Regions from separate parts of the Streptomyces sp. NPDC026394 genome, predicted to be linked through region 1. Evidence: riboswitches for the same ligand, from Rfam matches in the RefSeq annotation. Region 1 holds a riboswitch; the other holds the start of a gene.
The links. A riboswitch is a leader RNA that binds a small molecule or an ion and turns the genes downstream of it on or off. The one in region 1 is predicted to bind glycine.

Region 1 (14,454 bases):
TGGGCGCGGTGCTGATGGTCACGGCGGTCAGCGGGTCGCCGGTCTACGGCGCGTCCATGCTCGCCGTGTACGCGCTCGGCATGGCCCTGCCGCTGTTCGTGCTCGCCCTGCTCTGGGACCGGTTCTCGCTGGGCAGCCGGGGCTGGCTGCGCGGCCGGGAGTTCGGCGTCGGAAAGCTGCGGCTGCACACCACCTCCCTGGTCTCCGGGCTGTTCTTCATCGGCATCGGTGTCCTGTTCCTCACCTTCAACGGCACCAGCGCCCTGCCCGGCATCCTGGACGCGGACACGGAGGTGCACGTCGAGGAGTGGGCCACCCGGATCGGCAACGCCGTACCGGACTACGTCCTCGTCGCCCTGGTGGCACTCGTCGTCGCGGCCGTACTGGGACGTATCGCACTGCGCCCTGAGAAGAAGCGGCAGGACTGAACGGCCCGGCCGCACGCCCGCCACGTCCGTTCCCCCTCCGCACGCCTGCCGGCCGCCCGGCAGGCGTGCGGACGCGTCTAGGCGCTGCGGCGCAAAGAGTGGTCCTGCCGGTCCCAGTGGTACGGCTGGTGGGGGCCGGCGTCCGCACGGCGACGGCGGTCGTTGCACAGCAGGCACTTGCCGTAACCCGGGGGCAGCGGGTCGTCGGGGTCGCCGTACAGCGGATCGACCGCGCCGTGCGGATGTATGGCGCAGCCGGTCGGGCCGGTCAGTGTGCTCAGCGAGCTGGCGGCGGTCAGCGCCTGCCGCAGGACGTCGACGAGCTGGTCGGCGTCCCGCCGGGTGGGCGCCGCCTGGAGGGAGGAGGCGATGTCGGATGCGGTCGTCAGCGCGGTCTGGAGTTCGCGCAGGTCTGCGTAACCCATGCTCCGGAGCGTAGAGGCCCCCACTGACAGTCGATCTTCCGAGCGCGTTTCACGGCTTCGCATGCACCGTCCATGCCCGCCGTCGGCGACGATCGAGCACCTCGCGGGTGATCTTCCCCTGTCCGCAGCATGACAGGCGGACGACGTGCGGCGGGGCCGGGCGGGACGGTGCGGGCGCGGAAGCCGGTCCCGGCCTCCGCGCCCCCACCCTCCGCGACCGCTCAGGGAGCCGTCGGCAGCTCCCGCTTGTGGGCCGTGGCGTGGTAGCGGCGCACGATCGCCTCGTACGCCTGCTCGCCGACCGGCTTGCCCTCCAGGAAGTCGTCGATGTCGTTGTACGTGACACCGAGGGCGTCCTCGTCCGGCTTGCCCGGGTCCAGCGTCTCCAGGTCGGCGGTCGGCACCTTGCGGACCAGCTCGGCCGGGGCGCCCAGCGCGTCGGCGACCGCCCGGACCCGGCGCTTGGTGAGGCCGGTGAGCGGCACCACGTCCGCCGCGCCGTCGCCGTACTTGGTGAAGAAGCCGGAGACCGCCTCGGCCGCGTGGTCGGTGCCCACGACCAGGCCGTCCTGGGCGCCCGCGACCGCGTACTGCGCGATCATCCGCTGCCGGGCCTTGACGTTGCCCTGGACGAAGTCCTGGTGCCGCTCGTCCCGGAAGGTGACCTCACCGGCGAGCGTCGCCTCCAGCATGGCGTCGCTCGCCGGGCGGATGTCCACGGTCAGCACCCGGTCGGGCTTGATGAAGTCCAGCGCGAGCTGCGCATCGTGCTCGTCGGCCTGGACCCCGTACGGCAGCCGCATCGCGTAGAACGTCGCGTCGTGCCCCGCGTCACGGGCCCGCTCCACCGCCAACTGGCACAGCCGGCCGGCCGCGGTGGAGTCCACGCCGCCGCTGATGCCCAGGACGAGCGCGCGCAGGCCCGTGGTCGTCAGCTGTTCCGTGAGGAAGGCCACGCGGCGTTCGATCTCCGCCTGGACGTCGAACGACGCGGACACCTGGAGATCCCGGGCGATCTCCTGCTGCTGGGACGTGGACGCCGGGTCGGTCACGGCTGCTCCTTCGGACGAGGGGCCAGCGCGGTACGCAGGGTGCGTGGTGCTGGTACGGACAGGACTCCTCAGACTCTATGACGGAGAGGCCCATTCCTTCAGGGCGGCCCTGTCCGGGAAGTCGGCCACGTCCTTGTCCAGCGGCCGGTCCGTGTACTGGTGGAAGCGCCACGGCGCCTTGATGCGGGGGTGCCCGGCCGAGACGTAGTCGGCGATCCACAGGCCGTCGCCGGCGTACGAGGTCGTGTCGTGGTTCAGCCAGAAGTCGCGGTTGCAGTACAGGATCACCCGGTGCGTGGGCCGCAGCCGCTTGACCTCCTTCAGGAACTGGTCCTTCTGGGCGTTGCTCGCGTACGTGCCGCCGCCGGTGCGCTCCCAGTCCGCCGCCAGCAGGTCGCCCTCCACGGACGCGCACTTCTCGACGAAGTACTTCGCCTGCGCCGCGATGTTGCCCGGCCACAGGAAGTGGTAGAAGCCCACCACGCAGCCCGCCTTGCGGGCCTTGGCGGCCTGTGCGCCCTGGTGCGGATTGATGTACGAGCGGCCCTCTGTCGCCTTGACGACGACGAAGTCCAGTCCGGTCGCCGAGTACGAGGGGTTGTGGGAGCTGACGTCGACGCCATGCAGCATGTGCGGCCTCCTGCCGACCGAAAACGATCGATTACGATGCGTCACGTGGTGTTATCAGCAGTTCAACATGTCCACGGCATCTCGCGCCAGAGTCTGGCGGCGAACTTCCGCTGATCAACGCGTTGTTGGCGGGCGTACGGCCGCAGTTGACGTTCTTCGACCGGCGATGATCGACTACCGTTCCGGTAGCGATACGTAGGGGTACGGACCCCGGTTCCCGGAAGGGAGCGCGCGGTCCGGCCACCGAGGGGGCGCGTGTCGGCCAGAGAACCGCCGGAGTTCGGCCAGACCGGGCGCCCGCGTGTTTCGGCCGCCCGCCGGCGTGCGCGGCGCAACGAGCCGGAACGCCCCGCGCGAGGCCCGTACCCTCGCTCCAGCAGTTGCCCCTGGCACATCCGTCCGGCACGAACCATCTCTGACCTTGGCAGACTTACCGGATGACGCACGCCGCACGACGCCCCGACGGCGCCCGCCTCGTCCACCCTCTCCCGTTCCGGCCCACCAACGCGCTCCTCCTGCCCCGGGTGGAGGCCCGGTGACGCCGTCCGAAACCCGCCCGCGACGGCCGCGCGTCCCCGGCACGCTCCGTGCCGCCGCCCTGTGCGCCCTGCTCCTCACCGTCACCGCCGCGCTGCTCGCCGCGCACGGCTGGGCCCCGCTCGGTCCGGAACGGGCGGCGCACGCCTGGGCCGTGGCCCACCGGACGGACGCGGCGGCCGCGGCCGCCCTCGTGATCACGGCCACCGGCTCCGGCCCCGTCCCGTACGCGCTGGCCCTCCTGTCGGGCGCGCTCGCCGGCCGGACCCCGCGCGAGCGCCTGCACACGGCCGCCACCGCCCTCGCCGTCCTCCTCCTCGGCCAAGCGGTCCGGTACGGCCTGATGGAACTGATCACCCGCCCACGCCCCTCCGAGGCCGACTGGACCGCCCGCGCCACCGGCCACTCCTTCCCCTCCGGGCGCTCCACGACCTCCCTCCTGGTGGCCGGCATCCTCGCGTGGGCGGTGCTGACCCGCGTCCACCGGACACCCGCCCGCCGCCTGACCCTCACACTCCTCGGCATCTGGGCGGCGTCGGTCGGCGCCACACGCGTCTACCTGGGCGTCCACTGGCCCGGTGACGTGCTCGCGGGCTGGCTGCTCGCCGCCGCCTGGCTCTCCCTCACCCTCCACCTCGTACGAACAGGCTGCCTGCCGGTCCCACGCGCCCCTGCCTCCCCGCGCACCCCCACCACCGCCCCACAGCCCCCGAACTGTTCATGACCAGCCCAGATGTTCACCAAGGACGGCATGGAACGGCACGGAGCCGAGCAACACCCCGTGGCCCCGAACGCACCGCCGACCCAGGGCGAGCCCCTCCATGGACAACCGACCCGACCGCACACCACCACACCACCACGCTGCCCCGCCGCCCCGCCGCCCCGCCGCCCCGCCGCCGGACCCGACCCCGTGCGAAGAACCGCACGACGCGGCCACGATCATCCACCCCACCGACCGGGAGATCGCGGGCTGCGTCCACCACTGCGCCCGGGCCCTGGCCGGCCTGGAGGGCGCCCGCGTCCGCCCGTTCATCCCGGCGGGCAGCGCCATGGAGATCTGCCTCAGGTCCCGCGAACTGCCATCGTTCGCCTGGGAGATAGGCGGGTAAGGCATCGAACGTGCAGGTCGGCAGGCATTGTCAGTGCCGGGCCGTAGTCTGCGGGCATGACGACGAACGGGGAAGCGGACGCCGGGACCGGCACCGCACGACAGCCGGCGCCGGGCGTCCAGCCGTACTACGCGCAGGCGGCCGAAGCACTGGCCGAGCGGTACGAGAGCGTCCGCTTCGAGACGGTGCACCGGGACTTCCTGCCCCTGCTGCCCACGGCCCCCGCCCGCGTGGCCGACATCGGCGCGGGCACCGGCCGGGACGCCGCCGCCCTGGCCACCCTCGGCCACGAAGTTCTCGCCGTCGAGCCCGTACCGGAACTGCGCCGCGTCGCCCGCCGTCTGCATCCTTCGCCATCGATCCACTGGCTCGCGGACTCCCTGCCGGACCTGGCCCGGCTGGAGGGAGAGGCCGGGAGTTTCGACCTCGTCCTCCTCTCCGCCGTATGGATGCACCTGGAAGAGCCGGACCGCCCGGCCGCGATGCGCCGCCTGCACACCCTCCTCGCCCCGGGCGGCCGCCTGCTCATCTCCCTACGCCACGGCCCCCCGCCCGCCGACGGCAGGATGTACGACATCCCCGCCCCCGAAACCGTCACCCTGGCCACCCACCACGGCCTGCGCCCCCTCCGGAAGACCACCGGCACGGACCACCTCGGCCGCGACGCCGTCCACTGGTCGTCCCTGGCCTTCGAGAAGGAGCGGGCATGACCCAGGACGACTTCTACGCCGCCGAACCGTCCGCCCGCGCATCGTGGCGGATGTCCATCCTGATGGGCCGCAACGCCCGTACCTACAAGTTCGCCCTCGGCGACGCCCTGCTCCACCACGCGGCCCAGGGCCACACGGACATCCCGCTGCGCGACCTGGCCGCCTCGTACGCGATGGCGTTCCTCGAACGCCAAGCTCCCCAGGCCCCGGGGAGCGCGGAGGCGCTCGGCGCGACGGACTTCCTGACCGTGACGGCGCAGGAAAGCGCGGAGTCCCGTCGGCTCGGCCGCCCCACCGACCGACTGCTGGACGCCGCGGAGCGGTCGATGCCGGGGATGGTCATGCTGAAGTTCCACAACCACGGTGGCGGCGAGGTGCCGCACCGCTTCTACGACCTCGCCGGCCGCGGGCGTCACCGCACGGTGCGGCTCAGCCCGGCCCTCGGCCAGGTGGCGCGCTCGTACGAGCGGGACGGGCTCCGCGCGGAGCTGGACGCTCGCTGGAGCATCGTGGAGAACTGCTTCGCGACCGGCGTAGGCCGCAGCCTGATCGAGGAGGGCATCCACGTCGACCTGGACACCCTGCACGTCACGGACCGGTACCGGCGCCGCTCGGTCACCGGCGTGGCCGAGGCCGTGGCCGGGTTCCAGCACGGGCGCTGCCACATCTGCGACGAGCCGCTGGACCCCGGCACGCGGACCGCCGTGGACCACGTCTTCCCGCACGCCCTGATGCGCCGCTTCGCCAGCGTCGGCGGCTGGCGCGGCCCCGACCTGGACAGCCTGTGGAACCTCGCGGTGGCCCACGCGAAGTGCAACGGGGAGAAGAGCGACCGCCTGCCGAAGCCCGCCGAACTGACCCGCCTGGCCCGCCGCAACGAAGCGATCATGCGCTCCCCGTGGCCCCTCCACACCACCCTCCGCCGCACCCTGCAGCACGCGATCCCCGGCCGCCGAATACCGAACTGGACCGCGTTCCTGCAAGAGGTCGGCAAGGTGTGTGCCTAGGCCGTCGGACCGAGGAAGGGAAAGCCGCCCACCGGCCGGGGTGCGGGGACGCGCGGAGGGTTCCCTGCGGCGCACCCCCGAGCCCTCACCCACCGGCCCTGGGCGCGGAGACACGCCCCGTCAGCCGGCGATCCGGCCCCGAAGAGCCCTCAGCACTCGATGATGTTGACCGCCAGCCCGCCCCGGGCCGTCTCCTTGTACTTGACGCTCATGTCGGCGCCGGTGTCCTTCATGGTCTTGATGACCTTGTCGAGGGAGACGTGGTGGCGGCCGTCGCCGCGCAGGGCCATGCGGGCGGCGGTGACGGCCTTGACGGCGGCCATGCCGTTGCGTTCGATGCACGGGATCTGGACGAGGCCGCCGACCGGGTCGCAGGTCAGGCCGAGGTTGTGTTCCATGCCGATCTCGGCCGCGTTCTCGACCTGCTCGGGGGTGCCGCCGAGGACCTCGGCGAGGCCGCCGGCCGCCATCGAGCAGGCCGAGCCGACCTCGCCCTGGCAGCCGACCTCGGCGCCGGAGATGGAGGCGTTCTCCTTGAAGAGCATGCCGATGGCGGAGGCGGCGAGCAGGAAGCGGACGACGCCCTCCTCGTCGGCGCCGGGCACGAAGTTGACGTAGTAGTGCAGGACGGCGGGGATGATGCCGGCCGCGCCGTTGGTGGGGGCGGTGACGACCCGGCCGCCGGCCGCGTTCTCCTCGTTGACGGCCATCGCGTAGAGGGTGGTCCACTCCATCGCGTGGGCCTCGGCGTTGCCCTCGGCGCGCAGCGCGCGGGCGCCGTTGGCGGCGCGGCGGCGTACCTTCAGGCCGCCGGGCAGGATGCCCTCGCGGGACGTGCCGCGGGACACGCACGACTGCATGACCTGCCAGATCTCCAGCAGCCCGGCGCGGATCTCGTCCTCCGTACGCCAGGCCTTCTCGTTCTCCAGCATGAGGGCGGAGATGGACAGGCCGGTCTCGCGGGAGAGGCGCAGCAGCTCGTCGCCGGTGCGGAAGGGGTACTTCAGGACCGTGTCGTCGAGCTTGATGCGGTCCTCGCCGACCGCGTCCTCGTCGACGACGAAGCCGCCGCCGACGGAGTAGTAGGTCTTCTCCAGCAGGGGCGCGCCGCCCGCGTCGTAGGCGAAGAGGGTCATGCCGTTGGCGTGGTACGGCAGGGAGCGGCGGCGGTGCAGGATCAGCTCGGTCGACTCGTCGAAGGCGATCTCGTGGTCGCTGCCTATCTCCGCGCCGAGCAGCCGCAGCCGCCCGCTCTTGCGGATCCGCTCGACCTCGTCGTCGGCGGTCTCGACGTCCACGGTGCGGGGGGAGTGGCCCTCCAGGCCGAGCAGGACGGCCTTGGGGGTGCCGTGGCCGTGGCCGGTGGCGCCGAGGGAGCCGAAGAGTTCGGCCCGTACCGCCGTCGTCTGGGCGAGCAGCCCGTCCTTCTTGAGCCGCCCGACGAACATCCGGGCGGCGCGCATCGGGCCGACGGTGTGGGAGCTGGACGGGCCGATGCCGATGGAGAAGAGGTCGAAGACGGAGATGGCCACGGTGGCGGACTCCCTTGTCTGCTCGTGGTGGACGGTGGAGCAAATCGGGCTGAAGGGGCGGACGAAACGGGAGGTACGTTTCTGCGCCGACTGTCGAGCCTAACCCGGACGGCGCACAGACTCTCAGACGGAGGCCATCGGACGGTTGTCCTCCGGCGCAACGGCAGAAGACGCAGGGGAGTCGCTGCCGGTGTCGAGGGCGGGGTCGGTGCCGGTCAGACCGGTCTCGTGGGCACGGACCCCGGCGCGTACGGCCCAGAAGTAGAAGGCGACGGCGGAGAGCGCGACCAGGGCGATGTCCAGGCCGCCGGGGATGACGCCGTGGCCGCCGAAGTCCGGGCTGCCGAGCGCGGACACCGCGGACATCCAGGCGAGGAAGCCGACCAGCCACCAGGCGGGCGCGAACTGCCTGCGCAGCTTCGTCCCGCCGCGCCGCCGCAGCACCACCGCGGCGACCGGCGCGGCGACGAGCGTCAGCAGCGCGACCTTGCCGGTGTCCGGCCACTTCGACCAGTACAGCGCGCACGCCGCGAAGGCGAAGGTGACGGGGCACAGCACCTTCGCGGCGGGCAGCCGGAACGGGCGCGGCAGGTCCGGCCTGGTCTGCCGGAAGACGCCGACCGCGATCGGCCCGATGAGGTACGAGATGACCATGGCGGCCGAGACCACACTGGCCAGCGCGTTCCAGCTCCGGCCGACGGTGATCAGCAGCAGGACCGAGAAGCCGAGGTTGAGCCACATCGCGGGCCGGGCGGTTCCGTACCGGGGGTGGACGGCGGCCAGTTTCCGGGGGAAGAAGCCGGTCTCGGCGAGGTTCTGGACCATGTACGCGGCGGACGCGACGTTGGCGATGTTGGAGCCGGCCGGCGAGATGAAGGCACCGAACTGGAGCATCGTGACGACCCAGTGCAGCATCAGGATCTTGGCCAGGTCGGCGAAGGGCGAGTTGAAGTTCACCCCGTGCCAGCCGCCGGCCTGTGCCAGCTGCTCCGGCGGTACGGCGCCGAGGAAAGCGGCCTGCAGGGCCAGGTAGATCACCAGACCCAGCGAGAGCGCCCCGACCAGCGCGACCGGGATGGCCCGGCCGGGGTTCTCGGCGGCGCCGCCGAGGTTGACCACGGCCTGGAAGCCGTTGAAGGCGAAGACCACGCCGCAGGTGGTCACGGCGGTGAGCACGGCCGGCCAGCCGTACGGGGCGAAGCCGCCGTGCGCGGTGAAGTTCGAGGTGTGGAAGCCGGAGGCGATCAGCGCGGCCACGGCCAGCACCGGGATCGCGAACTTGACCAGCGTCAGGACCGTGTTGGCGCGGGCCAGCAGCTGGACCGACCAGTAGCAGGTCAGCCACAGCGCGAAGGTCAGCAGCAGCGCGACGCCGCTCCCGGCGAGGGTGAGGTGGTTGGTGGCCGGGTCGACGAGGCCCCGGGCCCAGCCGAAGCCCCAGGAGGACATGTACTGGGTGGCCGCGATGGACTCGATCGGGATCAGCGAGGCGACCGCGATCCACACCGCCCAGCCGGTCAGGAAGCCGAGCACGGGGCCGTGCGAGAGGTGGCCGTAGCGGGCCATGCCGCCGGGGATCGGGTACGCGGCCCCGACCTCGGCGTAGGACATCGCGATCATGCCGATGAAGACGGCGCCGATGACCCAGGCGACCAGCGCCGCGGGCCCCGCGACCTGCGCGGCGGAACCGGCGCCGAAGAGCCAGCCGGAGCCGAAGATCGAACCGATGCCGATCATGGTCAGGGCGAAGAGGCCGATCCCCTTGCGGTTGCCCGCGCTCATGTCCATTGCCGTACGTGTTCCGTCCTGCTGTGGTGCGAAGGACCCCGCGTCGTTGAGGGGTCGGTTCTCAGCCTATGGGGCGGAAAATCACCGTAAGGCGGACGGAAAAGCCGCGCGCCCGAGGTCAACGACCCCGGGCGCACGGCCTGTTCACCCCGGGGGCACCGCCGCGGCGGCACCTTCCGGGGCGCACTTCATGAAACGCGTCACACGGCACACCGCGCGGCCGCGGGCCGCGTGGCGCGGATCACAGCGACGGGTACAGCGGGTGCTTCCCGGCCAGGGTGGTCACCCGGGCCTTCAGCGCCTCGGCGTCGTACGACGGCTTGAGCGCCTCGGCGATGATGTCGGCGACCTCGCGGAAGTCCTCCGCCTGGAAGCCGCGGGTGGCCAGCGCCGGGGTGCCGATCCGCAGGCCCGAGGTGACCATCGGGGGGCGCGGGTCGTTCGGCACGGCGTTGCGGTTGACCGTGATGCCGACCTCGTGGAGGCGGTCCTCGGCCTGCTGGCCGTCCAGCTCACTGTTGCGCAGGTCCACCAGGACCAGGTGCACGTCGGTGCCGCCGGACAGGACGGAGACGCCGTGCTCGGTGATGTCGGACTGCGTCAGACGCTCGGCGAGGATGCGCGCGCCGTCCAGGGTGCGCTGCTGGCGCTCCTTGAACTCCTCGCTCGCCGCGACCTTGAAGGACACCGCCTTCGCCGCGATGACGTGCTCCAGCGGGCCGCCCTGCTGGCCCGGGAAGACCGCCGAGTTGATCTTCTTGGCGAGTTCCTGGGTGGACAGGATCACACCGCCGCGCGGACCGCCGAGGGTCTTGTGCGTGGTGGTGGTCACGACGTGGGCGTGCGGCACCGGGTTGGGGTGCAGCCCGGCCGCCACCAGCCCGGCGAAGTGCGCCATGTCGACCATCAGGTACGCGCCGACCTCGTCGGCGATCCGGCGGAAGGCCGCGAAGTCCAGCTGGCGCGGGTACGCGGACCAGCCGGCCACGATGAGCTGCGGACGGGTCTCCTTGGCCAGGCGCTCGACCTCGCCCATGTCGACCTGACCGGACTCCTCGTCGACGTGGTAGGGCACCACGTTGTAGAGCTTGCCGGAGAAGTTGATCTTCATGCCGTGGGTCAGGTGCCCGCCGTGCGCGAGGTTCAGGCCCATGATCGTGTCGCCCGGCTTGAGCAGCGCGAACATCGCGGCCGCGTTGGCCTGCGCGCCGGAGTGCGGCTGCACGTTCGCGGCCTCGGCCCCGAAGAGCGCCTTGATGCGGTCGATGGCGATCCGCTCGACCACGTCGACGTGCTCGCAGCCGCCGTAGTAGCGGCGGCCCGGGTAGCCCTCGGCGTACTTGTTGGTGAGGACCGAGCCCTGGGCCTCCATGACGGCGGCCGGGGCGAAGTTCTCCGACGCGATCATTTCGAGGGTGGACTGCTGACGGTGGAGCTCGGCGTCGACGGCGGCGGCGACGTCGGGGTCGAGCTCGTGGAGTGAGCTGTTCAGAAGCGACATGACTCTTCCTGGGGGTACGCGGGGCACGGGGCCCCGCCAGGCGGCGGGTGGGCGGGCTCAGCCGGTGAAGGCGGTGTACTCGTCGGCCGAGAGCAGGTCGTCCGGCTCGCCGCTGACCTTCACCTTGAACAGCCAGCCGCCCTCGAACGGGGCGGTGTTCACCAGCGAGGGGTCGCTCACCACGTCCTCGTTGATCTCCGTGACCTCGCCGTCGACGGGGGAGTAGAGATCGCTGACGGACTTGGTCGACTCCAGCTCACCGCAGGTCTCGCCCGCGGTGACCGTGTCACCGACCGCGGGGAGCTGCACGAAGACGACGTCGCCGAGCGCGTTGGCGGCGTGCTCGGTGATGCCGATCGTCGAGACGCCCTCCTCGGCGGCCGACAGCCACTCGTGCTCCTTGCTGTAGCGCAGCTGCTGGGGGTTGTTCATGTCTTGATTCTCCTGGATACGGTGGCGTGCTCGGTGCAGGGGTCTTGACAGGTGAGACGGGAGTGCGTCCGGGGCGGAGCCGCGGGCGTCACTTCCGGCGCTTGTAGAACGGCAGAACCACGACCTCGTACGGCTCATGGGTGCCACGGATGTCCACCGCCACATCGGCGGTGCCGGGCGCGGCGTGCGCGGCGTCCACGTACGCCATGGCGACGGGCTTGCCGAGGGTGGGCGAGGGGGCGCCGGAGGTGACCTCGCCGATGACGGCGCCGTCGGCGTCCACGACCGGGTATCCGGCGCGCGGGACACGGCGGCCCTCGGCGATCAGGCCGACCAGCTTGCGCGGCGGGTTGGCCTCGGCGCGGTCCCGGGCCGCCTCCAGGGCGGCGCGGCCCACGAAGTCGCCGCCGTTCGTCGTCTTCTCGAACTTCACGACCCGGCCCAGACCCGCGTCGAACGGGGTGGTGCCGGTGGTCAGCTCGTGCCCGTACAGCGGCATGCCCGCCTCCAGGCGCAGCGTGTCCCGGCAGGACAGGCCGCAGGGGACCAGGCCCGCGTCCTGGCCGGCCTCGGTCAGCGCCTCCCAGAGGGCCACCGCGTCCGAGGGGCGGACGAACAGCTCGAAACCGTCCTCACCGGTGTATCCCGTACGGGCGATCAGCGCCGGGACTCCGGCGACGGTACCGGGCAGCCCGGCGTAGTACTTCAGCCCGTCCAGGTCGGCGTCGGTGAGGCCCTTGAGGATGCCGGGGGACTCCGGGCCCTGCACGGCGAGCAGCGCGTACGCGTCCCGGTCGTCGCGCACCTCGGCCGCGAAGCCGCTCGACCGCTCGGTGAGCGCGTCCAGCACGACCTGCGCGTTGGAGGCGTTGGCGACGACCATGTACTCCGTCCCGCCGAGGCGGTAGACGATCAGGTCGTCCAGGATGCCGCCCTCGGCGTCACAGATCATGGTGTAGCGGGCGCGGCCGACGGCGACGCCGCCGATGTTGCCGACCAGCGCGTAGTCCAGCAGGTCGGCGGCGCCGGAGCCGGTGACGGTGATCTCGCCCATGTGCGAGAGGTCGAACAGGCCGGCGCGGGTACGGACGGCGACGTGCTCGTCACGCTCGCTGCCGTAACGCAGCGGCATGTCCCATCCGGCGAAGTCGGTCATGGTCGCGCCGAGGGCGCGATGCGTCGCGTCCAGCGCGGTGCGGCGGGGGGCTTCGGTCATGGTGGTGGCTCCCGGGCATGGGTGACAAGACGGTCTCCCCATCTGTCATCGGAACCTGAGAGGTTCACCGGAAGGCCGTGACCGGTCCCGGCTTGCACCTTGGGTGGAGCCACACCACGGCGGCCCGCTTTTCAGATCTGCCTCGCCCGCGCGGTATCGGGGCCTGAGAGATTCAAGGGAGGACTTGCTCCTTCGGCGCCCCGCCGTGACGGCCGGGGACTCTCCCGCGCGGATTCAAGCGGCCGGTATGGAGTTGGCTGAGCGTGGCACCCGTACCAGGACGCGCACGGTGGTGCGCCGTCCGGCACTTGGCGCGCACATCATCGCACGGGATCGCCGGATACAGGAGCCCTGGTCGTACCGGTGTTCGCAGGGGTGTCACGACAGTGTCCTGGGACTGTACGGATCGTGGGATTCCCTTGAAGCGCATTACCTTTTCTTGACACTCTGCGGGTAAGGGGACGGAATCACCGGACCGGGAGGGGCGATCACGGTGCACAGGCAGGCCGCACTCGCGACAAGTCCGGGAGGCGCGCCCCCGGGCTGTGTCCCGGAGCCGGTTCCGGCCGCCGTGCCGGGGCCCCGGCGGCTGCCGCTCGGGGTGGTGCGCCCCGGCCGGGCGCGTGCCGCGGCGCCGGACGCGCCGGCGGTGGACGTCGTCGACCTCAGGGACCGCGGCACCCCGCGCGAGGCGGCCGAGCTGCACTTCGCGGCGGGCGACGTGGTGGTGGTCTCCGGCCTGCCGGGCAGCGGCAAGAGCACGCTCATGATCCGGGTGGTGCCCGCCCTCGACGCGCGCGGCGCCGCCGTGCACCGCATCGACTCGCAGGACGTACGGGAACGCTGGGAGCGCGGCAGGCTGCGCCGGATTCCGTACGCGCTCTACCGGCCGCTGGTCAGGGCCTCCCACTACCTGGGGCTGCGGCGGGCGCTGCGATCCGGCGGCAGTGTGGTGGTGCACGACTGCGGCACGCTGACGTGGGTACGCCGCTGGCTCGCGCGCGAGGCCCGGCGCGGCGGGCGTGGCCTGCACCTGGTGCTGCTGGACGTACCGCCGGAGGTCGCGCTGTCCGGACAGCGCTCGCGCGGACGCGGAGTTTCCGGGTACGCCTTCGCCCGGCACCGGCGCGCGGTACGGCGGCTGGCCGCCCGCGCCCGGGCGGCCCGGCTCCCCGCGGGCTTCACCTCGGTCGTCCTGCTGGACCGGCCGGCGGCGGGCGCACTGCGGCAGATCGCCTTCGAGTGAGGGTCGCCGACGGGTACCCGCGAGGGGCGCCGTCGGGCACGAGCGGGGCCGCCATCGGGAACGAGTGAGGCCCGCCTCCCAAGGGGCGGGCGTCCGTACCCGTCGTTCCGGCCCGGAGTGCCGGACACCTGACGGGCCGTACGGAACCTTCCGTACGGCCCGTCACGACCGGTCCTAGTCCAGGCATATCTCCCGCATCTGCGCCTCCTCCGGACGCTCGGCGCCGGGCCGATCTAGAGGCCCAGGGCCTTGAGCAGCACGGTCGGCAGCGAGAGCACCGAGTTGACCAGCGAGGGGACGCCCTGCTGCTGCGCCTCGGCGGGCTGCTGACGCTGCGCGTCGGCGGGCGGCTGCGCGTCGGCGGCCGGCTGCGGGTCGGCGGCCGGCTGGGCGCCGTCACCCGGCCGCGGGTCGCTGATCGGCGCCTTCGGCTGGGCGGCCGACTGGTCGTCCGCCGCGTCCGCGCCGTCCGCCGGCTCCGCGGCGGGCCGGGCCGGACGGTCGGCCGCCGGAGCGGCGGCGGGCTGGGCGGCCGGCTGCTGCAGGCCGCCGAGGAGCTTGTCCAGACCCAGGATCTTGAAGATGTCGGTGACGGACCGGGAGACCGAGCCGGTCAGGGTCGCGGAGTCGGTGTCTTCCTCGGGGACCGGCGCCCGGCGCTCGATCAGCTCGTCCAACTGCGTGCGCAGGTCCTGCGAGACCCTGCGCAGCCGGAGGGAGTCGGCCGTCACCGTGCGGTCGGAGTCCTCGTTCAGCTGGTCCGCCAGCCGCTGCGCGTCCTGGAGGACCGTGTCCAGACGGGTGCGGGCGGACCGCACCTCCACGGAGTGGCCGCGGCTGT
Region 2 (14,454 bases), on a different contig from region 1:
GGGTTCGTCCTGCCCCACGGGCGGGTCTGTTTCGTTCAAGGGGAATCGCCCGTGAAGTTGTTTGCAAAGCTGTTCGGCAAGAGCGCACGCCAGGAGGGCGGCAGCGGCTCGGCCAAGCACCGTGCCCCGCGCCAGCCCGAGGAGGGCGGCGCCGGCGGAGAGCGTCCGCTCTTCCGTGACCAGGTCGGTGGCCCCGGAGCGCCGGGTGCTCATTCTGTTGACCCCTCCGTGCCCGGCCGCATAGGTTCCCAGGGACCGTCGGCCGCGAACACGGGTGGAGGGGTTGCCTTGCCGGTCTGTACGAGGTGCGGTCACCGCAACGCCGAGGCGAGCCGGTTCTGCTCCAACTGCGGAGCGCCGCTGCGTCCCGGGGCGCAGGCCGAGCGTGCCTCCGAGACGACCTCCACCATCTCCATCTCGGGGCTGGAGGCGTACGACGCGGAGACGACGGGGCAGACGGCGGTGCCGTCGCTGTCCCCGGAGGCGCAGGCGGCTGTCGAGGCGCTGCCCATGGGCTCGGCCCTGCTGGTCGTGCGCCGCGGCCCGAACTCGGGCAGCCGCTTCCTGCTGGACGGCGATCTGACGACGGCCGGGCGGCACCCGCAGAGCGACATCTTCCTGGACGACGTGACGGTCTCGCGCCGCCATGTGGAGTTCCGCCGCGGCCAGGACGGTTTCACCGTCGCCGACGTCGGCAGCCTCAACGGCACGTACGTCAACCGTGAGCGGATCGACTCGGTGCCGCTCGCCAACGGCGACGAGGTCCAGATCGGCAAGTTCCGGCTGGTCTTCTACGCGAGCCAGCGGGGCGTCGGCTTCTGACCGGCCAGGGAAGGCATATGCACCGCACTGCGCCGGGTGGTGCCGGGTCCGCCGGCACCACCTCGGACGGCAAGCTGATGAGCATCGGTACGGTGCTCAACGCGCTGCGCGACGAGTTCCCCGAGGTCACGATTTCCAAGATCCGTTTCTTGGAGGCCGAGGGGCTCGTCGAGCCGCGGCGCACCCCGTCCGGATACCGCAAGTTCAGCGCGGACGACGTCGCCCGGCTGGCGGCCGTCCTGCGGATGCAGCGTGACCACTATCTTCCGCTGAAAGTGATCCGCGAGCACCTGGACGCCCTCGCGCGGGGCGAACAGGTGCCGCTGTCGGCTCCCGCCGCGCCCGCGGGGGAGCTGTTCGAGGGGCTCGGCGAGTCGGCCGGTGACCTGCCCACGGCCGCCCGCATCGGCCGGGCGGAGCTGCTGGCCACCGCGGAGGTCGAGGAGGCCGAGCTCGCCGACTGGGAGGCGTACGGACTCATCGTCCCGGACGCCGACGGCGGGTACGACATCGAGGCCGTGACGGTCGCCAGGCTCGTCGCCGAACTGGGGCGATTCGGTCTGGAACCCCGCCATCTGCGGGCGGTCAAGGCGGCCGCCGAACGGGAGGCCAACCTCGTCGAGCAGGTCGTCGCGCCGCTGCGCCGGCACCGCAATCCGCAGACCAGGCAGCACGCCGAGGCCACCGCCAGAGAGCTGGCCACGCTGTCCGTACGGCTGCACGCGGCCCTGGTCCAGTCCGCCCTGCGGGTCCGGCCGACGTGAGCAATGGGTGGCCCGACTACCCAAACCGCCCGGGCACGTCCTAGGGTTGCTGTGTGAACGAGCTCGATGTCGTGGGTGTCCGGGTGGAAATGCCTTCCAACCAACCGATCGTGCTCCTACGGGAGGTAGGAGGCGACCGTTACCTGCCCATTTGGATCGGGCCGGGGGAGGCCACCGCCATCGCCTTCGCCCAGCAGGGGATGGCCCCTGCCAGGCCGCTGACGCACGACCTCTTCAAAGACGTGCTGGAAGCGGTGGGCCAGGAACTGACCCAGGTCCGCATCACGGACCTGCGCGAGGGGGTCTTCTATGCCGAACTGGTCTTCGCCAGTGGTGTCGAGGTCAGCGCCCGTCCGTCCGACGCCATAGCGCTGGCGCTGCGCACCGGTACGCCGATCTACGGGACCGACGGGGTCCTCGACGACGCGGGCATCGCCATCCCGGACGAGCAGGAGGACGAGGTGGAGAAGTTCCGCGAGTTCCTCGACCAGATCTCGCCCGAGGACTTCGGCACCAACAGTCAGTGAGCCGGGTGCGCGGAGGGCCGTCTTCCGCGCATTCGAGTAGCCTTTCCCCGTCTCGAGGCACGAGAAACCACTCGCAGGGTGATTATCACTCGGCGTGGCGAGCGCGGCGATCGTTGACGCACCCCGAGTGACTGCATACCGTCGATATGGCAGGTCCCGTCCGGGACGTGGAGGACGGAGGTCGGCGTGGCAATCACCGGCGACGGTACGGCGGCGGAAGGGGCGTTGCCGCTCCACCCCGGGGCTGTTGACCGCACCCCGGCACAGGCTGCCGAGGTACCGGCGGACCGCGGGGCGGAAACCATCGGCTACCGCGGCCCTACGGCGTGCGCGGCCGCGGGGATCACCTACCGCCAGCTCGACTACTGGGCCCGTACGGGGCTCGTCGAGCCGAGCGTACGGCCCGCCTACGGGTCGGGCACCCAGCGGCTCTACAACTTCCGGGACGTCGTCGTCCTGAAGATCGTCAAGCGGCTGCTGGACACCGGGGTGTCCCTGCAGAACATCCGCACCGCCGTCCGGCACCTGCGCTCCCGCGGGCTGTCCGACTTGGCGAGGATGACCCTGATGAGCGACGGCGCGACGGTCTACGAATGCACCTCGCCCGACGAGGTCGTCGACCTGCTCCAGGGCGGGCAGGGCGTCTTCGGCATCGCGGTGGGCGTGGTGTGGCGCGATGTGGAGGGCGCGTTGTCGCAGCTGCACGGCGAGCGGGTGGACACCGGCGAGACGCTGGTCCGGCACAACCCGCACGACGAACTGGCGCGGCGGCGCAACCGGGCGGGCTGAGCCGAAGGGGACCGGCCGCACAGTACGTGGCGGCCGGTCCGTCCATGGCTGGCCCTTGACGGTCGTACGCCCCGTGGTGGCCTGGCTGGCCGTGGAGATTGGACGGCCCGTGGGGGCCGGGACCGTATGACGTGGCGCGGCGCGGTGCCTGGTGTATCGGCTCCGGGCGCCGGATCGCCGCGTACGTCCGTCACGGCCGTCTGTCGCGTCTCTGCCGCACCAGGAGCACCTCCGACGCACTCGAACCCCAGAAGGCTTCTCCAGTGCCTCCAGTGCGTCCCCGAGCCCTTCCCGTGTCGCCCGGCGAGGCCGGTCGGCGCGATTGTCAGTGGTGTGGGGGAGCATCAGTCGTGTGAGACGTGCGCCGACGATCCTGCATCTCGACATGGATGCGTTCTTCGCGGCCGCCGAGCAGGCGGCCAAGCCGAGCCTGCGCGGAAAGCCCGTGGTGGTCGGCGGGATCGGCCCGCGCGGCGTGGTTTCCACGGCCTCGTACGAGGCCCGGGTTTTCGGGGTGCGCTCCGCCATGCCCACCGCGCAGGCCCGCCGCCGCTGTCCGAACGCGGCGTACCTGACGCCGCGCTTCACCCTGTACCGCCAGGTCAGCGACGTGGTGATGGAGCTGCTGCACGAGCTGTCGCCGCTGGTGGAGCCGCTCAGCCTGGACGAGGCGTTCGTGGACCTGGAAGCGGGCGGCGTCGCGGCGGACACCGCGGCGGTGCGGGCGGTGGGGGAGCGGCTGCGGCGGGACATCCGGCGCCGGACGGGGCTGACCGGGTCGGTGGGGCTGGCCGGGGCCAAGATGCTGGCCAAGATCGCCTCGGAGCAGGCCAAGCCGGACGGCCTCGTGGTCATCGAGCCCGGCACGGAGCGGGAGCTGCTCGGCCCGATGACGGTGCGTACGCTGCCCGGCGTCGGCCCGGCCACGGCGGAGACGCTGCGCCGGGCGGGCATCCACACGGTCGCCGAGACGGCGGAGGCGGGCGAGGCGGAGCTCGTACGGCTGCTGGGCAGGGCGCACGGCGCCGGGCTGTACGCGATGGCGCTGGGCCGCGACGAGCGGCCCGTGGTGGCCGAGCGGGACGCGAAGTCGATATCGGTCGAGGACACCTTCGAGGTGGACCTGACGGACCGGACGCGGGTGCGCGCCGAGGTGACGCGGCTGGCTGACCGGTGTGTGCAGCGGCTGCGGGCGGCCGGGCGGTCCGGCCGGACCGTCGTGATCAAGGTGCGTAACTACGACTTCTCGACGCTGACCAGGTCGGAGACGCTGCGCGGGCCCACGGACGACCAGGGCGTGGTGCGGGAGGCCGCGGCCCGGCTGCTGGACCTGGTGGACACGACGGGCGGCGTACGGCTGCTGGGCGTGGGGGTGACCGGCCTCGCGGACTTCACACAGGAGGACCTGTTCGCCCAGGTGGCGACGGAGAAGGCGGCCGAGGAGGAGGCCGAGCGGGCGCGCCGGGCGGCCGACGAGGCCGCGCGGATGGCCGCCGACGAGCCCGAGCGGCCCCGGCGCTGGCTCCCGGGGCTCGACGTGATCCATGACGAGCACGGGGCGGGCTGGGTGCAGGGCAGCGGCGTGGGCCGGGTGACCGTACGGTTCGAACAGCCGTGGTCCGGGCCCGGGCGGGTGCGCACGTTTCCGGTCGAGGACCCCGCGCTGCGGCCCGGGGAGCCGCTGCCGCTGGTGGGCGGTCCGCCGGACGGGTGGCGCGACGGCCTGCCCGGCGGGGCGGGCGGCCCCGGCGGCCGTGGCGAGGGCGAGGCCGGGAACGCGAACGGGCCCGGCGGATCGGGCGAGGCCGGCGGGTCCGGCGAGGGCGGCGGGTCCGGCGAGGGCGTGACGGAGGAGCCCGGCGGGCCCGGCGACGGCATGACGGAGGAGCCCGGCGCCCACGGAACTCCTCCGCCCGGTGCTCAGTCCTCGGCGCCGGCCACCCGCCCGAACTCCGTGTCGGCCGGCGCGGCGTCCGACCCGGGCTTGGGATCGGGGGCCGGAATGTCCAGACGGTAGTGGTGGTAGAGCTGTAGTTCCTGTTCCGGCGAGAGGTGGCGGCCCACTCCGAAGTCCGGCGCGTCCCTGATCAGCTTGCGGTCGTAGGGGACGTGCAGCGCCTCGTCGACCAGATCGCTGGGCTCCAGGGGCACGAACGCGTCCCGGCTGAAGATCCCGGTGCGTACGGCCGCCCATTCCGGTTCACCGGTCGCATCGTCCAGGTACACCTCGTCGACGGTGCCGATCTTGGTTCCGTTCTTGTCGAACGCCTTGCGGCCGATCAAGCTGCGGGGATCGATATCGGTCTGCACGGTCCCTCCAAGTGGTCGCAACTGCCTTGTGACAACTACCAAACGGCACAATTCATGCCCCGGCCACTCGAAGGAACGTCCGTTCGCCGCGCTGGTAGGCTGGCGAGCGGCTGTCGACCCCATGCGGGAGAGTCCTTCGTCGATCTTGGCGTAGGCGCCGAAGGAGCAACTCCTCCCCGGAATCTCTCAGGCTCACGTACCGCATGGACGAGGTCACTCTGGAAAGCAGGGCGGGCCACGGGCGGGCACAGCGCCGGAACCCTTCCTCACCGACGGTGAAAGCCGGTTCCGCGTGCGGGACCGGTGAAGCTCTCAGGTTGAGATGACAGAGGGGGAGGCCGTCCGGGCACCAGCGCCGTGGTGCCCCGCGCAGGTCGAAACGACCAGGAGGCCCCCGCAGATGACCACCACCCGCAGCTCCCTGACCGAGCTGGAACGAGGCACCCCGTTCGAGCAGCGGCACATCGGCCCCGGCCCGGAGGCCCAGGCCAAGATGCTGGCGCAGGTCGGGTTCGGATCGCTGGACGAACTGACCGCGGCCGCCGTACCGGACGTGATCAAGAGCGCGGAGGCGCTGGGCCTGCCCCAGGGCCGCACGGAGGCCGAGGTCCTCGCCGAGCTGCGGGCGCTCGCGGACCGCAACCAGGTGCTCGCCCCGATGATCGGCCTCGGTTACCACGGCACGTTCACCCCGCCGGTGATCCTGCGCAACGTGATGGAGAATCCCGCCTGGTACACGGCCTACACCCCGTACCAGCCGGAGATCTCCCAGGGCCGGCTCGAAGCGCTGCTCAATTTCCAGACCATGGTCGCCGACCTGACCGGACTGCCGACCTCCGGCGCCTCGCTGCTGGACGAGGGCACGGCCGCGGCCGAGGCGATGGCCCTCTCGCGTCGTGTGGGCAAGGTCAAGCAGGGCGTCTTCCTGGTCGACGCCGACTGCCTGCCGCAGACCGTCGCCGTGATCGAGACCCGCGCCGAGCCGACCGGCGTCGAGGTCGTGGTGGCCGACCTGTCCGAGGGCATCCCGGCGGAGGCCGCCGAGCGTGGCGTCTTCGGCGTGCTGCTCCAGTACCCGGGCGCCTCCGGTGCCGTACGGGATCCGCGTGCCGTCATCGAGCAGGCGCACGAGCTGGGCGCGATCGTGACCGTCGCCGCCGACCTGCTGGCGCTGACGCTGCTGACCTCGCCGGGCGAGCTGGGCGCCGACATCGCCGTCGGCACCACGCAGCGTTTCGGCGTCCCGATGGGCTTCGGCGGCCCGCACGCCGGATTCATGGCCGTACGGGAGAAGTTCGCCCGCAGCCTGCCGGGCCGGCTGGTGGGCGTCTCGGTGGACGCCGACGGCAACAAGGCGTACCGGCTCGCCCTCCAGACGCGTGAGCAGCACATCCGCCGGGAGAAGGCCACCAGCAACATCTGCACCGCGCAGGTGCTGCTCGCGGTGATGGCGGGCATGTACGCCGTCTACCACGGCCCGGACGGCCTCGCGGCCATCGCGCGCCGTACCCACCGCTACGCGTCCATACTCGCGGAGGGCCTGCGGGCGGGCGGGGTGGAGGTCGTGCACGACGGCTACTTCGACACGCTGACCGTACGGGTGCCGGGCCGGGCCGCCGCGGCCGTCGCGGCGGCCCGCGAAGCCGGCGTCAACCTGCGGCTGGTCGACGCCGACCTGGTGGGCGTCGCCTGTGACGAGACCACCGGACGCGCGCAGGTGCACGCGGTGTGGAGCGCCTTCGGCGTCCAGGCCGACATCGAGCAGCTCGACGCGACCGTGGCCGACGCGCTGCCGCAGGGGCTGCTGCGCGGCGACGCGTACCTGACGCACCCGGTCTTCCACCAGCACCGTTCCGAGACCGCGATGCTGCGCTACCTGCGCCGCCTGGCGGACAAGGACTACGCGCTGGACCGCGGCATGATCCCGCTCGGCTCGTGCACCATGAAGCTGAACGCGACGACCGAGATGGAGCCGGTCACCTGGCCCGAGTTCGGGCAGCTGCACCCCTTCGCGCCGGTCGAGCAGGCGCAGGGCTACCTCACGCTCATCGCGGAGCTGGAGGAGCGGCTGGCCACGGTCACCGGGTACGACAAGGTCTCCATCCAGCCGAACGCCGGTTCGCAGGGTGAACTGGCCGGCCTGCTGGCCGTACGGGCGTACAACCGCGCCAACGGTGACGAGCAGCGCACCGTCTGCCTGATCCCGTCCTCGGCGCACGGCACCAACGCCGCCAGCGCCGTGATGGCCGGCATGAAGGTCGTCGTCGTCAAGACCGGCGAGGACGGCGAGGTGGACACCGACGACCTGCACGCCAAGATCGAGCAGTACCGGGACCAGCTCGCGGTGCTGATGGTGACCTACCCGTCCACGCACGGCGTGTTCGAGGAGCACATCACGCAGATCTGCGCGGCCGTGCACGACGCGGGCGGTCAGGTGTACGTGGACGGCGCCAACCTCAACGCGCTGGTCGGCCTCGCCGAGCCCGGGAAGTTCGGCGGCGACGTCTCGCATCTGAACCTGCACAAGACCTTCTGCATCCCGCACGGCGGCGGCGGCCCCGGCGTCGGCCCGGTCGGCGTGCGCGCCCACCTGGCGCCGTACCTGCCCAACCACCCGCTGCAGCCCACCGCGGGCCCGGAGACGGGTGTGGGTCCCATCTCCGCGGCGCCGTGGGGTTCCGCGGGCATCCTGCCCATTTCCTGGGCGTACGTCCGTCTGATGGGCGGCGCGGGCCTCACGCGCGCCACCCAGGTCGCGGTGCTCGGCGCCAACTACATCGCCAAGCGCCTGGAGCCGCACTACCCCGTGCTCTACACCGGCCCCGGCGGCCTGGTCGCGCACGAGTGCATCATCGACGTACGGCCGCTGACCAAGGCGACCGGGGTGAGCATCGACGACGTCGCCAAGCGGCTGATCGACTACGGCTTCCACGCGCCGACGATGTCCTTCCCGGTGGCCGGCACGCTGATGATCGAGCCGACCGAGAGCGAGGACCTGCACGAGCTGGACCGCTTCTGCGAAGCGATGATCGCGATCCGCGCGGAGATCGACAAGGTCGGCTCGGGGGAGTGGGACAAGGACGACAACCCGCTGCGCAACGCCCCGCACACCGCGGCCGCGCTCGGCGGCGAGTGGCCGCATCCGTACACCCGTGAGGAGGCGGTCTTCCCGGCCGGCGTCGAGGCGGCGGAGAAGTACTGGCCGCCGGTGCGCCGCATCGACGGTGCGTTCGGTGACCGCAATCTTGTGTGCTCCTGCCCGCCCATGGAGGAGTACGACGGCTGATCCGCCGTCGGCGCGCACCGTTCGTGAGCGCGCGGCATGCGAAGGGCCCTCGGCGTCGACGCCGGGGGCCCTGTTGTCCGTTGTGCTCTCTTGTCAGCCGGCAGTCGGTCCGTGCTGTGCCGTGCTGTGCGGTTTCGCGTGGTTCCGTGCGCTGAGGTGATCAGGCGGCGGTGGCCACGTGCGGCGTGCCCAGAACCCGGTGCGGCGCGATGACCTGGCCGTCCGGCAGCAGTTCACCGGTGTCCTCGAACAGGAGGACACCGTTGCACAGCAGGCTCCAGCCCTGCTCCGGGTGGTGCGCCACGAGATGGGCGGCCTCCCGGTCGGCGGAGTCTGCGGTCGGGCACGGCGGTTGGTGCTGGCACATGGATGATGTCTTTCGCTGCGATGTGGTCTGATTCGTCCTGCGGCTCGACGAGATGCTCATGGCCGCTCCCCCGTTTCAGTAGGTCGATACCAGTGTTGCCCCACGGGCCGGATTCCGCAGGGATTTGGCTGCAGCGGCACTCACTAGATAATGACGCATCACCCGTGCGGTCGGTTCATTTCAAGTGCGTCCCCGTCACGGGGCGTTGGGAGCTCGGCGGCAGCGTACTCCGCGCGGGTGAGCGCAGCGGAGCGCCCCGCGTCCGTGAAGGGCGCGGGGCGCGTTCCTGTGAGGCGGTGTGCTCCGGTGCGCGGTTGTGTCGTACGACCTCGGCCGGTCGCCGTGGCGGACCCCCTGCCGGGTCTCAGGCCGGCGACCCCAGCAGGGGCACCGGTGCGAGGCGCAGGGTCAGCCGGGGCAGCAGGTCCGCCACCCGGTGCGGCCGGTGGGCGGCGATGCCCGGCGGGGCCGGCGCCAAGGGGACGAGGACGTCGCCCGGGGCGGGCACCCCCTCGGAGCCGTCCGCCGAGACGTCGTGATGCAGCCACAAAGTGAGCATGTACAGCTCCGGCACGGACAGCAGCCGCGGCTGGTACGGGGTCGGTACGGACTCCGCCTGACGCAGTGCCCGTTCGGTCGACGTGACGTAGGGGCCCTCACAGAAATGCGAGAAGGTCCAGCCGTCGGCCGTGAGCATGGCTTCCGCGGTCGCCACCGACCGTTCGCCGCTGCGGATCAGGAAACGCCAGCCGGTGAGCCGGGTACGGGGCGGCCCGGCAGGGTGGCTGACATCGTCCAACACGTATACGGGAAGGGGGAGTTCGGGGCTCAGCGGGCCCTGGTGGGCACGGAGGGCGGGGGTACGGGCCTCGCGCACGGCGGTGGGGGAACCGAGGGCGGCGAGGACGCTGCGGAGGGCAGGCGCGGGGGCAGGGGGGACATGCAGCGGCATGGTGGGTCGCCTCTCACTTGGGAGACACGGTGGTGCTGGGCATGGTGCGGACGGCGTCGTCAGCGTGCGGGGTCAGAGCGCCAGTACTTGGCCGACCGGGGATGTCGGCCCGGCGGGGTCAGCCGCTTTGCCGCAGCCCCGGTGGAACACCGCAACGCTGGGCGCCAACTCTCTGCCTCGTCAGCGAAGTTTATACGACGTGTGTTCACCAAGTGTTTCGGCTAGCCGTTCCGCGGATTGCCGACAAGGCGGAATCCAGACCCCTCCGAACGGCCTTTTCGGTGCCTTTGTGCGGTGCCTGGCGCCGCGGCCTGCTATTCCGTCGTGAACACGGTAGGCCGGATCCGGACGGTCATTCAACGGATGTCGACGGCATTTACCGCGACACCCTGAGACGGCCTCCGGGCCCGACGGTATGCCCTCGGAATGTGCCAGCCCGTCCGTCTCCCGGAGCCTACCGGTTCCGGCGCACGTCCGAGGCGTTATCGATCGGATTGCCGGGCATCATCGACCGTAGCGCGATCGCCCGGCCCGCCGGGGAGCCCGGCCCGCCGGGCGCTTGCCGGAAAGCCCCGGACGGCCTGCCGGGCCGGGCCCGTCGACATGAGGAGGGACGCTCCGATGGGGGAGAAGGTTGCGGCGGGCGGCACCGGTCTCACCGACCGGCAACGCTATCGGAGAAAGCTGCACGAGTGCCTGACGGGATTGCAGAGGCTGCTGAACGACAAGCGGTTCGACCGTCCAAAGAACCTGATGGGGCTGGAGATCGAATTGAATCTCGCCGGTCCCGACGGTATGCCGCGCATGATGAACTCACAGGTCCTGGAGCGCATCGCGAGCCGCGATTTCCAGACCGAACTGGCCCAGTGCAACCTTGAAGTAAATATCCTTCCGCACCGGCTCTCCGGACGCGTCCTCGACCAGCTCGCCGAGGAACTGCGTACGGGCCTGGCCTATGCCGACCGCAAGGCCGCCGAGGTGGCCGCCCGTATCGTGATGATCGGCATTCTGCCGACCCTGGCCGCCGAGGACCTGGTCGCCTCCAACCTCTCGGAGATCGACCGTTACGTCCTGCTCAACGACCAGATGCGGGCCGCGCGCGGCGAGGACTTCGAGATCGACCTGGAGGGCGTCGAGCGGCTGGTCTCCTCCTCGGCCTCCATCGCGCCCGAGGCCGCGTGCACCTCGGTGCAACTGCACCTCCAGGTCACCCCGAACCGCTTCCCCGCCGTCTGGAACGCGGCTCAGGCCATCGCTGCCGTCCAGGTCGCGGTCGGCGCCAACTCGCCGTTCGTCTTCGGCCGCGAACTGTGGCGCGAATCGCGCCCGCCGGTCTTCCAGCAGGCCACCGACGTCCGGCCACCCGAGTTGCGGGCCCAGGGTGTGCGTCCGCGTACCTGGTTCGGGGAACGCTGGATCGACGCCCCGTACGACCTGTTCGAGGAGAACCTGCGGTTCTTCCCGCCCCTGCTGCCCATCCACGCGGACGAGGACCCCCTCGCCGTCCTGGACGAAGGCGGCATCCCGAGCCTGGCGGAACTGGTGCTGCACAACGGCACCGTCTACCGCTGGAACCGCCCGGTGTACGGCGTCGCGGACGGCGTCCCGCACCTCAGGGTCGAGAACCGCGTCCTGCCCGCGGGCCCCACCGTCACCGACGTCATCGCCAACACGGCCTTCTATTACGGACTGGTGCGGACGCTGGCCGAGGAGCCGCGGCCGGTGTGGGGCCGTATGCCGTTCGCCGCGGCCGCCGAGAACTTCGACACCGCGTGCCGCCGCGGCATCGACGCCGTACTGAAGTGGCCCCGCCCCGGCCGTTCCGGCGGCCTCGGCGAAGTCTCCGCCGTCCGCCTGGTACGCCAGGAACTGCTGCCCATGGCCGCGGCCGGCCTGGACGCCTGGGGCGTCGAGCCCGTCGACCGCGACCACTACCTCGGCGTGATCGAAGCGCGCTGCCGGCGCCGCGTCAACGGAGCGTCCTGGCAGGCCGCCGCGTACCACCACGCGCTGGGCCGCGGCCTCGACCGGGGCGCGGCGCTGGCGGCGATGACCCAGCGCTACAGCGAACTGATGCATTCGGGGGAGCCGGTGCACGCCTGGCCCGTCGAGTGGACCGCCGCGCCGGTGGCGGCGGGGCGGGGGTGAGCGGGCGGGGGCATTCGGCCTCGACGTTGCCAGGGCGGTGACCCGCGGCGACCATCATGGCGTCGGACCTGCCCGGAATCGTGCTGCGGTCCGCGAGGGCCGTGTGCCTTTCCGGCGGGCCCGACGCCCTACTCGTGCTGTGGAGGCAGGGGGCCGCTGCCGACGTGCTCCGGGCGGGCCGGGCGGCTTGCCGGGGCCGGCGTCGGGCAAGCTATGACGTTCTGGGTGTGACGTCTTCGTCGTGACGTCTTACGCGGTACGGATCTGGAGGCAGCTGTGCAGTCGGACGCGAGTCCCGTGACCGGTGCGGAATCCCCTGGCCGGAAGCGGCCGGGCCCGGGCGATGGGCGGGACGACGGCGGGGACGGCGGGCCGGGCGGGGGACAAGACGGGGAACTGAGCGGGCGTCCGGACAGGGGACTGGGCGGCGGGCTCTCGCTACGGATCCTGCGCGGCGAGACGGTGCTGGTCCTGGCGCTCTCGCTCGGCGCCAGCGGCGTCTCCGCGCTCATCAGCTTCATCGGGGCGCTGACCAGACCCGGCGGCCTCAAGGACCAGGCCGCGATGCTGAACTCCTCGCACGCGCCGGGACGCCCGTGGCTCGACCTCGCCTGGCAGCTGTTCGGTATCGCCACCGCGCTCGTCCCCGTCGCGCTGGTGGCGCATCTGCTGATCAGGGAGCGGGTCGGCGGCCTCCGGGCGGTGGGCCTCGACGGGCGCAGGCCCGGATTCGACATGAGCCGCGGCGTCGGCGTGGCGGCGGTCATCGGAGGCAGCGGTCTGCTGCTGTACCTCGGTGCGCGGGCGGCCGGCTTCAACCTGACGGTGGTGCCGGAGGGGCTGCCCGACGTGTGGTGGAAGTTCCCGGTGCTGATCGCGTCGGCGGTGCAGAACGCCGTCGTCGAGGAGGTCATCGTCGTCGGCTATCTGCTGCGGCGGCTGGGGCAGCTGCGGTGGACCCCGGTGGCCGCGTTGGTGGCGAGTGCGCTGCTGCGCGGCTCGTACCACCTCTACCAGGGCATCGGCGGGTTCGTCGGGAACATGGTCATGGGCGTGATCTTCGTCCTGCTGTACCGGCGCTGGGGGCGCGTCGGCCCGCTGGTCGCCGCGCACGCGTTGATCGACATCGTGGCGTTCCTCGGATACGCGCTGCTGGCGGGCAAGGTGGGGTGGCTGCCTACGGTGTGACGGGCGAGGTGGGAGGGATGGTGGGGGCGGGACCCGCCCGGATGTCCGGATGTACGGCCGGGCCCGCCCGTGACCCGGTTCAGGGCGCGGTGAGCAGTTCGCCGTCGATGACGGTGACGGCCGAGCCGGTGAGCAGCGTACGGTCGTCGCGCAGTGCGGTCCGTACGAGACCGGTGCGGCGGGCGGGGCCCTGGAGGCCGGTGAGTTCGTCGCGGCCCAGCCTGGCCGACCAGAACGGCGCCAGCGCGGTGTGCGCGCTGCCCGTCACCGGGTCCTCGTCGATGCCCACGGCCGGGAAGAAGCAGCGGCTGACGAAGTCGTAACCGCTGTCGGAAGCTTCGGCCGCCGCGGTGGCGATCACTCCGCGGCCGCCGGGCGAGGCGAGGGTCCGCAGGTCCGGCTCCAGGGCCCGTACGGCCTTCTCGTCGGCCAGTTCGACGAGGAGGTCGCCGAGATTCTCGCCGGTGTCGTACGCACCGCGGATCTCCACACCCAGCGACGCGGCGACGGCCGGCGGCACCTCGACCGCCCTCAGCGGGGCCGTCGGGAAGTCCATGGTGACCGCGCCGCTGTCGTCGGCCGTCGTGGTCAGCACCCCGCTGCGGGTGGTGAAGCGGACCGTGCCGGTGGCGGTCCCGGTGGTGTGCAGGACGTGTGCGGTGGCCAAGGTGGCGTGACCGCACATGTTCACCTCGGCGGCCGGGGTGAGCCAGCGCAGCGCCCAGTCGGCGGCACCGCCCGCGGGCAGCGGGTGGGCGAAGGCGGTCTCGGAGAGGTTGACCTCGGCGGCGACCCGCTGGAGCCAGGCGTCGTCGGGAAAGCCGCCGGCGTCGAACAGGACGACGCCGGCGGGGTTGCCGCCGAAGGGGCGGTCGGTGAAGGCGTCAACGATACGAATCCTCATGGCCTGGAGCTTAGAAGTCCACCTCTCGCGCGACCAAGGCCAATCGGATGTAAGTGGACCGATTTTCGCCCGCGCTGCCACCCCAGCGGTACAAGTGGACGCATACGTAGGTGAGGTGGAGGGAGCCAGTAGGGAGGAGCCCAGGGCCCTGGTGACCGGAACGCGATCACTCGCCCCCGTCCCCCTCCCTTGCGTGTCTTCTCCCCGGTTCAAGGCGCGACGAGCGGCTCGGCCTCGTACGCGCGGCGCAGAAGCGCCAGGAAGCCGGGGGCGTCCGGCAAGGGAACCGGGCCGATCCGGTGTACGGCCACGCCCGGCGTCCACGAGTTCATGACCACCCCGCCGGCCAGCGCGGGCAGGTCGGCGACAGTGACCTCCTGGACCCGCTGGGGGACAC

Region 2: linked by a shared signal. The riboswitch ahead of gcvP (aminomethyl-transferring glycine dehydrogenase) and the one ahead of gcvT (glycine cleavage system aminomethyltransferase GcvT) in region 1 are both predicted to bind glycine.

Annotation. Positions count from the first base shown of each region.
Region 1 covers NZ_JBVHPX010000001.1:650,103-664,556, forward strand. The annotation lists gene ACZ4QV_RS02770 (cytochrome c biogenesis CcdA family protein) at 1-428, shown strand, start outside; gene ACZ4QV_RS02775 (hypothetical protein) at 506-853, opposite strand; gene nadE (ammonia-dependent NAD(+) synthetase) at 1,075-1,905, opposite strand; gene ACZ4QV_RS02785 (GH25 family lysozyme) at 1,981-2,535, opposite strand; gene ACZ4QV_RS02790 (phosphatase PAP2 family protein) at 3,071-3,796, shown strand; gene ACZ4QV_RS02795 (hypothetical protein) at 3,894-4,181, shown strand; gene ACZ4QV_RS02800 (class I SAM-dependent methyltransferase) at 4,238-4,891, shown strand; gene ACZ4QV_RS02805 (HNH endonuclease family protein) at 4,888-5,898, shown strand; gene ACZ4QV_RS02810 (L-serine ammonia-lyase) at 6,048-7,430, opposite strand; gene ACZ4QV_RS02815 (APC family permease) at 7,554-9,218, opposite strand; gene glyA (serine hydroxymethyltransferase) at 9,460-10,719, opposite strand; gene gcvH (glycine cleavage system protein GcvH) at 10,777-11,151, opposite strand; gene gcvT (glycine cleavage system aminomethyltransferase GcvT) at 11,240-12,367, opposite strand; glycine riboswitch at 12,400-12,508, opposite strand; glycine riboswitch at 12,509-12,604, opposite strand; gene ACZ4QV_RS02835 (AAA family ATPase) at 12,861-13,613, shown strand; gene ACZ4QV_RS02840 (hypothetical protein) at 13,847-14,454, opposite strand, start outside.
Region 2 covers NZ_JBVHPX010000028.1:5,998-20,451, forward strand. The annotation lists gene ACZ4QV_RS37210 (FHA domain-containing protein) at 10-822, shown strand; gene ftsR (transcriptional regulator FtsR) at 840-1,586, shown strand; gene ACZ4QV_RS37220 (bifunctional nuclease family protein) at 1,640-2,113, shown strand; gene ACZ4QV_RS37225 (MerR family transcriptional regulator) at 2,300-2,902, shown strand; gene ACZ4QV_RS37230 (DNA polymerase IV) at 3,255-4,919, shown strand; gene ACZ4QV_RS37235 (PRC-barrel domain-containing protein) at 4,823-5,212, opposite strand; glycine riboswitch at 5,327-5,424, shown strand; gene gcvP (aminomethyl-transferring glycine dehydrogenase) at 5,613-8,498, shown strand; gene ACZ4QV_RS37245 (DUF5999 family protein) at 8,659-8,865, opposite strand; gene ACZ4QV_RS37250 (hypothetical protein) at 9,230-9,817, opposite strand; gene ACZ4QV_RS37255 (glutamate-cysteine ligase family protein) at 10,439-11,965, shown strand; gene ACZ4QV_RS37260 (CPBP family intramembrane glutamic endopeptidase) at 12,362-13,153, shown strand; gene ACZ4QV_RS37265 (PhzF family phenazine biosynthesis protein) at 13,233-14,057, opposite strand; gene ACZ4QV_RS37270 (aminotransferase class IV family protein) at 14,267-14,454, opposite strand, start outside.